Regions from separate parts of the Macrococcus brunensis genome, predicted to be linked through region 1. Evidence: riboswitches for the same ligand, from Rfam matches in the RefSeq annotation. Region 1 holds a riboswitch; the other holds the start of a gene.
The links. Region 1 has a riboswitch for S-adenosylmethionine ahead of metK (methionine adenosyltransferase). Riboswitches for the same ligand answer to the same signal wherever they lie in the genome.

Region 1 (4,525 bases):
ATCTTCAAGGCCGCCGCTGATCGCACGACGAATCATTGAACGTGTATATTTAAGGTTCATACGGCTACCGACACCATATTCCCCGCCTGTCCAGCCAGTGTTGACGAGGTATACTTTAACGCCGTGCTTGTCTATCAGGTCACCTAACATGTTCGCGTAAACCGTTGCATGCAGTGGTAAGAATGGTGAACCGAAGCATGTTGAGAATACAGGTTGCGGACTTGTTACACCGCGCTCAGTACCGGCAAGTTTAGATGTGAATCCACTTAAGAAATGATACATTGACTGTTCTTTTGTCAATTTAGAGATCGGAGGAAGGACACCGAACGCATCTGCTGTTAAGAAGATGATTGTTTTTGCATGTCCTGCATAAGACGGCAGAACGATATTATCGATGTTTTCAATCGGATAAGCGGCACGTGTGTTTTCTGTCAGTGACTTGTCAGAGTAATCAGGTGTACCGTCTTCTTCTAATTTAACGTTCTCTAAAATTGCACCGTAACGGATAGCATCGTAGATCTGAGGTTCTTTCTCACGTGTTAAGTTGATTGTTTTCGCATAGCAGCCACCCTCGATGTTAAAGACGCCTTCATCGTTCCAGCCATGCTCATCATCACCAATCAGTTTACGCTGAGGGTCTGCTGACAATGTTGTTTTACCTGTTCCTGATAAACCGAAGAACAAGGCAACATCTTTATTTTCACCGACGTTTGCTGAACAGTGCATGCTCATGATGCCTTGAACCGGTAAATAGTAATTCATGACACCGAAAATTCCTTTTTTCATTTCGCCGGCATATTCAGTACCACCAATTAAGATGATTTTATGTTTGAAGCTTGTGATGATGAATGTTTCTGATTTTGTGCCATCTACTGCTGGATCTGCTTTGAAATGAGGCGCAGAGATAATGGTGAATTCCGGATCAATAGCAAGTCCTTCTTCTTTTGTTTCAGGACGGATGAACATGGTACGGGCGAACATATTATGCCAGGCGAGTTCATTGATAACCTGTAATTTTAACTGTGACGCTTTGCTTGCCCCTGCATAGCCGTTAAAAACATATACTTTTTCTTTTTCATTTAAGTAGTTCAGCACTTTATCGACTAATTTCAGGAAGACTTCTTCTTCAATCGGCTGGTTGACAGCACCCCAGTCAATTTTATCTTCTGTATCTGCCTCGCGTACGATAAAGCGGTCTTTTGGTGAACGACCTGTATATTTACCTGTTTCAGTACGCACAGCACCTGATTCAGTTAATTCGCCTTCGTTATTCAGAATGATTTCATTTATCAGCTGCGTACGTGATAACTGTTTTAACGTAGACGGTTTTTCCAGCAGTTGTCTGACTTCTGCCGTGTAATTTGCACTCATAAAATAATCCCCCATTTATTGATTGATATGCTGATGTAAGCATTTTCACTCATAAGTATAGCATAATGAAAATTATATGCCATCTCACATATTTAATGTTTGAAAATTCATAAAAATAATTCATTTTGAGATTTAAGTTAAACATGTTGACGGTTTACACAAAGTTTAGTATTATCTTACTTGCGGATTCTCTTATCCAGAGTGGTGGAGGGACATGGACCCTTTGAAGCCCAGCAACCTTTTAAGTAAGGTGCCAAACCGTTTGCAGAGTTATTCTGAACGATAAGAGTGAATGGACTTGTATTTTCGAGCCTTTCTCTCTTAACTGTAGGGAAAGGCTTTTTTCTATGGATTGAACCGTAATCATATATATAAAAGGAGAAATTATCTATGACAGATCGTAAATTATTTACTTCTGAATCAGTAACAGAAGGACATCCGGATAAAATTGCAGACCAGATTTCTGACGCAATCTTAGACGCTATTCTTACAGGAGACCCTAAAGCACGTGTGGCATGTGAGACATCAGTCACTACAGGTATGGCATTAATCGCCGGCGAAATCACAACTTCTACTTATGTTGATATCCCGAAAGTCGTACGTGAAACAGTTAAAGAAATCGGTTATACGCGTGCTAAATTCGGTTATGACTTCCAGACGATGGCTGTTTTAACAGCAATCGATGAACAGTCTCCTGATATCGCACAAGGTGTTGACCGTGCGCTTGAAGACCGTGAAGACTTATCTGATTCAGATATCGAATCAATCGGTGCGGGTGACCAAGGATTAATGTTTGGTTTCGCATGTAATGAAACAGAGAGCTTAATGCCTCTTCCAATCTCTTTATCTCATGAACTTGCGCGTCGTTTAACAGAAGTGCGTAAGAACGGCACGCTTGATTACTTACGTCCGGACGGTAAAACACAGGTTACTGTTGAGTATGACGAGAACAACAAACCTAAACGCGTCGATACAATCGTTATCTCTTCTCAGCACCACGAGAAAATTGAGCTTGAGCAGATTCAGGCGGATATTAAAGAACACGTTATCAAACCTGTCGTACCAGCTGATCTGATCGACGAAGAAACAAAATACTTCATCAACCCGACTGGCCGTTTCGTTATCGGTGGACCTCAAGGGGATGCTGGTTTAACAGGCCGTAAGATTATTGTTGATACTTATGGTGGCTATGCACGTCACGGTGGCGGTGCATTCTCTGGTAAGGATGCGACGAAAGTTGACCGTTCAGGCGCTTACGCAGCACGTTACGTAGCGAAGAACATCGTCGCAGCTGGTCTTGCAGATAAAGCAGAAGTACAGCTTGCTTATGCGATTGGTGTGGCACATCCAGTGTCAATTTCAGTTGATACATTCGGTACGAGCGAGTATTCTGAAGTGGAACTTGTAGAAGCAGTCCGCAGCACATTCGACTTACGTCCAGCAGGTATCATCAAGATGCTTGACCTCCGTCGTCCAATCTATAAACAGACAGCGGCTTACGGTCACTTCGGCCGTACAGATGTACAGTTACCATGGGAACAGACCGATAAAGTAGAGGCACTGAAATCTGCTTTAGCAAAATAATAGCGTATAATGAAGACAGGAAGCACAGGCTTCCTGTCTATTTTTGTGAAATGAGGAACTGATATGAATCAGATTAAAGTGTATGACTACATAAAAGTAAAGAACCATGTCAGACAGCTCTTAAGAATTTATAAGACAAATGATCTTAGAACGAATAAGGCAGAACAGGAGCGGTTGCTTGACGAAATAGAGGCAGTCTTCTCAGTACACGACATCGATGTTAAAGAAGAAGTTATGAAACTAGATGATAAACAGTTGTCTAAAGCGAAGGCAGAACAAGTGCTGCATCATTTAAAACAATATGTGGAACCTTTCGAGATGCCTTCGCAGAATGAGATGGAACGGTTATTCAAGAAAGTGAAGAAACTGAAAGTGCCGAATCCTGAAACAATCGACACACAGCTCATCAGCTATATCGGCTGGAACGATGTTTCAGCGCATCGCAAATTCATCATTTATAAAGACCAGGATGAGCAGCTACATGGGATCTACGGTGAACTTTCACCGACTAAAGTAAAAGGTTTCTGCAAAATCTGCAACAAAGAATCAGACGTTTCATTGTTCTTGAACAAGACGAAAGCATCCGCTGACGGCACTTATACAAAAAAAGGGGATTACATCTGTCATCACAGCGAAGTCTGTAATGATAATCTGGATGATATCCAGCATCTTTATGATTTTGTCGATCACATTTCAAAATAAAAAAGGAGGCGAAAGCCTCCTTTTGAATTATTCCTGTTCGTCAGCAGCGTCTTCTACAGATTCAGCAGAATCTTCCACTGAATCGTTTTCAGTGTTATCTTCAACTTCTTCAGCTGAGTCTTCTGTTTTTTCTGCTTGATTTTCTTCTGCACTGTCACAAGCACCGAGTAATAAAGCAGAAGCAAATGCACCTGTCAGTAAGAACTTCTTATAGTTTGTCATGAAATTGGCTCCTATCATAAAGTTTTCCTCAGGTGAGGTTAATCATCCATACCCATCTGGTGTAAAACTAAACTTTAAAATAACAGAAGAAATTTTAAAGCGAAAGTCTATATGAATTTATATATGAAAATTACTGAAGTTCCCGCTAAACTTCTTTATAATATGAGTAAGACACTAAAGAAGGAGAAGATATATGAACTTATCTGAATTAACACCCCTGCATTACGGGCTGATTGCGCTTGCTGTACTGGCATTGATTTTCCTTGTGCTGTGGTTGATGGCAAACTCTAAACGTAAACGTGACCAGGAAGAACTGGCAGCACGCCATGAATCAGAGCGTCAGTCTCTGACTACTTCACTCGAAGAACAGGCGGCTAAAGAAAAAGCAGCGCAGGCTGAGGCTTTTGACGCTGAACGTCAAGAATTGAACAATAAACTGTCAGAGAAAGCAACACAGATTGATAGTCTGAAGCTGCTGACAAAAGATGGCGGTGAATATTTGACGGACTTCACGCTGATTCAACTGAAAGACCGTCTTGTGCGCAATGAACGCATTCGTCCGGAAGATATGCATGTACTTGCCAATATCTTTCTGCCTGGCCGTGATTTAAAACGGACAGAGCGCCTTGCCCATCTTGTGATGACA
Region 2 (4,525 bases), 360 kb from region 1:
TTTGCGCTAGTTGCTGTTTTCTCTTCTTGACCACATCCTGCAAGCAGTATACCTGCAGCCATTAATATCCCAAGTGTTCGTTTCATTCTTTTTCCCCTTTGCTGAATAAGTTCTTAATTGCTTCATAAGTAGGTTCGATTTCCCCGTGTTCTGTGACAATGCCGGTAATAAGCGCGGCTGGTGTGACGTCAAACGCCGGATTGTAGACAGTCCCTTCGATTGTGACCAGCTGCTCACGAATATGTGTCACTTCAGTCGCATGACGTTCTTCTATCGGAATATGACTGCCGTCTTCTATCGTCAGGTCAAACGTTGGTGTGGGTGCCGCCACATAAAAAGGCACTTTAAAATAGTGAGCGGCTATCGCAAGCGGCAGTGTCCCGATTTTATTGACGACATCGCCATTCGCTGCCACTCTGTCGCATCCTACAAATACTGCTGTTATCTTCCCCTGCTGCATCAATGTCGCGGCTGTTGAATCTGTGATGACCGTTACATCAATACCTGCTTCTGATAGTTCGTAGGCTGTCAAAGCACCCTGTAGTCTTGGTCTGGTCTCGTCGCTATAGACTTTAAACTTCACACCTTCCGCGTGGGCCAGATAGAAAGGTGCTGTCGCTGTACCGTAATCACTGGTGGCAAGGCGTCCAGGATTGCAGTGAATCAGAAAAGCTGATGATTCTGTTACTAATCTTTTAAGATGCTGTCCAATCGCCAGGTTGATTGCCTGGTCTTCCTCAAAGATTCTTTCTGCTTCCTGTTCAAGCGCCTGAATCGTTTCAGCAGGATGATCAGTGACTACTGCATGAACTCGTTTCAGTGCCCAGTGCAGGTTAACAGCAGTCGGCCGTGTATGCTGCAGTCTTTCGATAACACGTGTCATATGTTCTTTGAAAGAACCACGTTGATATTCACGTGCGCCTACTGCGACGCCATAAGCAGCTGTTATACCGATAGCAGGTGCTCCTCTGACCACCATATCTTCAATGGCGCGAGCAATTTTCTCATGTTCTGTATAAGTGATGTGTGTCGTCTGATGAGGCAGCTGTGTCTGATCCAGCAGCGTCAGTTTGCCGTCTTTGTACGAGATAGCTTTCATGCGACTGACTCCTTGCTGCTGTCAAACAGCGTGAACAGCGAGGAAAAAGCTCTGACTTGCTCAGGATGTTTGATTAAGAAAGTTGCGAACAGCAGAAGCTGCGTTTCGGCTGTAATGCGGTCATCCTGTAAGCTCGTAATATCTGTAACTTTGGCAATACCTACAATGCGGCGGATGATCTCCAGTCCTGCGACAATGTAAGCATCTTTTTCGATTTCATTGATAAATCCTGCAAAAATAGATGAATCACGCAAAGCTACATCTATGGTCTCCTGCTGTAAAATAGTGAGCGCCTGAGACCGGAATGTCTGAAGCACTTCTTCAAGCGTCTGCTCTATCCAGAGAGCCTGGTCCACTCGTCCTGATGATGAGGCATGCGTATGGGCAAAGAACAGATGGGCAATAATATTGCCGAGGTCATAACCAGCCGGGCCAAAGAAACCGAATTCAGGGTCGATGACTTTAAGTCCTGACGAGTTGATAAAGATTGAGCCGGAATGCAGGTCACCATGAATCAGGCTCTCTGCTTTATTCAGAAACTTCAGCTTCGCCTGCGCAACTGCTGATTTAAGAGCAGGGTCCTGATAGACGATGCGGTCTACTACTTTCGCTAAGTCTTCAGACAGCTCATTACGATTGAAGTTATTATAAAAAGGTTCTGTATAGACGAGATCTTCAGTAATCTCACAGAGTTCCGGATTGATCATTTCTTTCTGGAGCGCTTTTTTCTCTTTAGCGGGCATCACAAAATCTGAAGTACGGATTAAAGTCTCTGCTAAATAGCGTCCGAGCTCCTGCCCTAGAAACGGGAATGTCTGTCCGTCCTGAAGCGCTGTCCGTAATATCGTATAGTCTTTTAAATCCTCCATGATGACACATTTCATAATCGGATCAATTAGGATGATTTGAGGTACAAGATCAGGAACGTAATGACTATGCGCCTGAATCAAGTGTCCTTCTCTGATCGTGCGGTCTGTTGATAGAACAAACTCATCTGAGATCCGCGCAGTGTGCCCAGAATGCTTAACGATGACAGAACGTTCTCCATCTGAAACTCTAAAAACATAGTTTAAATTGCCGTCACCAATCTCCGTTACAAACAGTTCATCAGTCTCAAACAGAGTTGTCTTATATTTGATATAATCGCTGACTGCTTGTTCATCCATTAAGAAATACTCATCAAAATTCATAATTTCCCCCTTGTTCATCATCAAGAAGCAAAAAAAGACGTTTCTCCTGTTCCCAGGAAAAACGTCGCCATCAGTATCTCTACTTATCTTTCAGTACTTGTGTACTGTAGGAATTGGCACCTTTTCCATCGGACAGGTTGCTGGACGTCATCGGGCCTAATCCCTCAGTCACTCTTGATAAGAACTATTTAGTTTTTGGTTAATATGAATATTAAAGGACAGCAGATTTAATGTCAACACTATCTTCAGAAATTTCTAACCATGCTGGTTGTATCTCTTATGTGCACTTTTCTTAGACGATTCAGATTATTTAAAATACAGTTGTTTTATTCTGCCTGGAGGTTTGCTAGAATTTAAAGAAAACGGGAGCTGAACTATGAAAATAAATCAAGTTGTTGAAAATCAATTGTCCGCTCTAGTTGAACAGAGAAGATATTTACACCAACATCCTGAACTCTCTTTCCAGGAGACTGAAACATATCAATACATATTGAAACATCTGCAGAAACTTTCTCATTTTCATATCAGAGAGAATGTCGGAGGAAACGGAATAGTCGCTGAAATAAAGGGAAATGGCGATAGAACAATTGCTTTTCGTGCTGATTTTGATGCACTGCCAATACAGGATCTAAAGGAGGTCCCGTATAAATCGACCGTGCCAGGTGTTATGCATGCCTGTGGTCATGATGGCCACACTTCAATTTTACTTTCTCTGGCGTCTATCCTGAATGAACATACCGATAAGATCAACGGCAATGTTGTGTTGATTTTTCAGTTTGCTGAAGAACTGGCACCGGGCGGGGCTGAGCCTATGGTGACGGACGGTGCACTCGCAGGTGTCGATGCGATTTATGGCCAGCATCTCTGGAGTCAGTTCAAAACACATGAAGTTCACTGCCGTCCTGGTGCACTGATGGCAAGCCCGGATTTATTCGAGATTACGTTGATCGGTAAAGGTGGTCATGGTGCTAAACCCCACACCACTATTGATGCAATCGTCGCAATGGCTGAACTCATTCGCCAGCTGCAGACCATTGTTTCCAGGCAGATTGATCCTGTAGATCCTGCTGTTGTAACAGTCGGTAAAGTAAAAGCCGGACAGGCCTTTAATATCATTAGTCAGGAAGCTTACTGTACAGGGACAGTCCGCACATTCCGTGATGAAGTGAAGCAGCAGATCAAAAAAGCGATGACAGATATTCTGGAGGGTCTTAAGATATCGATGGGTATCACGTACCATTTCAACTATATGGACGGCTATCCCTCTGTCACTAATCATGACAGGGAATACGAAGTCATCCGCCAGACAGCTGAACGGCTGAATCTGCCTTTTATAGAAGCAGAACCGATGATGGTCGGTGAAGACTATGCTTATTACCTGCAATATAAGCCGGGTGCTTTCTTTCTGACAGGCGCAGGTTCACCGGACTATCCGCCCCATCACCATGCGCTGTTCGATATCGACGAAGCATCTCTTGCCAGTGGTCTTAAAATGTTTCTATCAATCTTAACGGAAGAAGGTCTGCTCAATGATGATCAACAACGCTGAACAATATAATGACGAACTGATCAAAATCCGTCGTCATTTCCATATGCATCCTGAACTCTCTTTTCAGGAGGAGAAAACTCCCCTTTACATCGCTGATTATCTAACGGCTCTCGGTATCGAAGTCGAAACAGGGGTTGGGGGCAGAGGAGTTGTCGGACGGATGATCAAAGATCCGGCACTACCGACAATCGCCATCCGTGCTGACTTTGATGCACTGCCCATCCAGGATGAAAAAGAAGTCCCTTATAAGTCTACAGTCCCTGGTGTCATGCATGCCTGTGGTCATGATGCTCATACAGCGGTATTACTCATCACTGCAAAGATTCTCAGTCAGCATCGCGACGAAATACCGGGCAATATTGTTTTCATCCATCAGCATGCTGAAGAAGTAGACCCCGGCGGTGCTATTCAGATGATAGCGGATGACTGTCTGCGCGGCGTAGATGCGATTATCGGCCAGCATGTATCAAGCAGCCTGCCAGTCGGCCAGATTGGCTATAAAGTAGGCACAGTGACAGGTATTCCTGACGACTTCTGGATCACACTGCAAGGTCGCGGGGGGCATGCTGCTCATCCTGATACGACAATCGACCCGATCGCAGCTGCTATTCGTCTCTGCAATGACCTGCAGTATATTGTATCCCGTAAGACAAAACCCACTGCTCCTGCTGTTCTCTCTATCACAAT

Region 2: it holds a riboswitch for S-adenosylmethionine, as region 1 does, so the genes downstream of both, mtnK (S-methyl-5-thioribose kinase) here and metK (methionine adenosyltransferase) in region 1, are expected to answer to the same signal.

What each region holds. Positions count from the first base shown of each region.
Region 1 is NZ_CP092179.1:1,616,756-1,621,280, reverse strand. It holds gene pckA (phosphoenolpyruvate carboxykinase (ATP)) at 1-1,371, opposite strand, end outside; SAM riboswitch class I at 1,561-1,660, shown strand; gene metK (methionine adenosyltransferase) at 1,762-2,955, shown strand; gene MGG13_RS08405 (FusB/FusC family EF-G-binding protein) at 3,019-3,657, shown strand; gene MGG13_RS08400 (hypothetical protein) at 3,685-3,879, opposite strand; gene MGG13_RS08395 (nuclease-related domain-containing protein) at 4,073-4,525, shown strand, end outside.
Region 2 is NZ_CP092179.1:1,979,817-1,984,341, forward strand. It holds gene MGG13_RS10495 (sugar ABC transporter substrate-binding protein) at 1-86, opposite strand, end outside; gene mtnA (S-methyl-5-thioribose-1-phosphate isomerase) at 83-1,099, opposite strand; gene mtnK (S-methyl-5-thioribose kinase) at 1,096-2,289, opposite strand; SAM riboswitch class I at 2,370-2,473, opposite strand; gene MGG13_RS10510 (amidohydrolase) at 2,666-3,838, shown strand; gene MGG13_RS10515 (amidohydrolase) at 3,819-4,525, shown strand, end outside.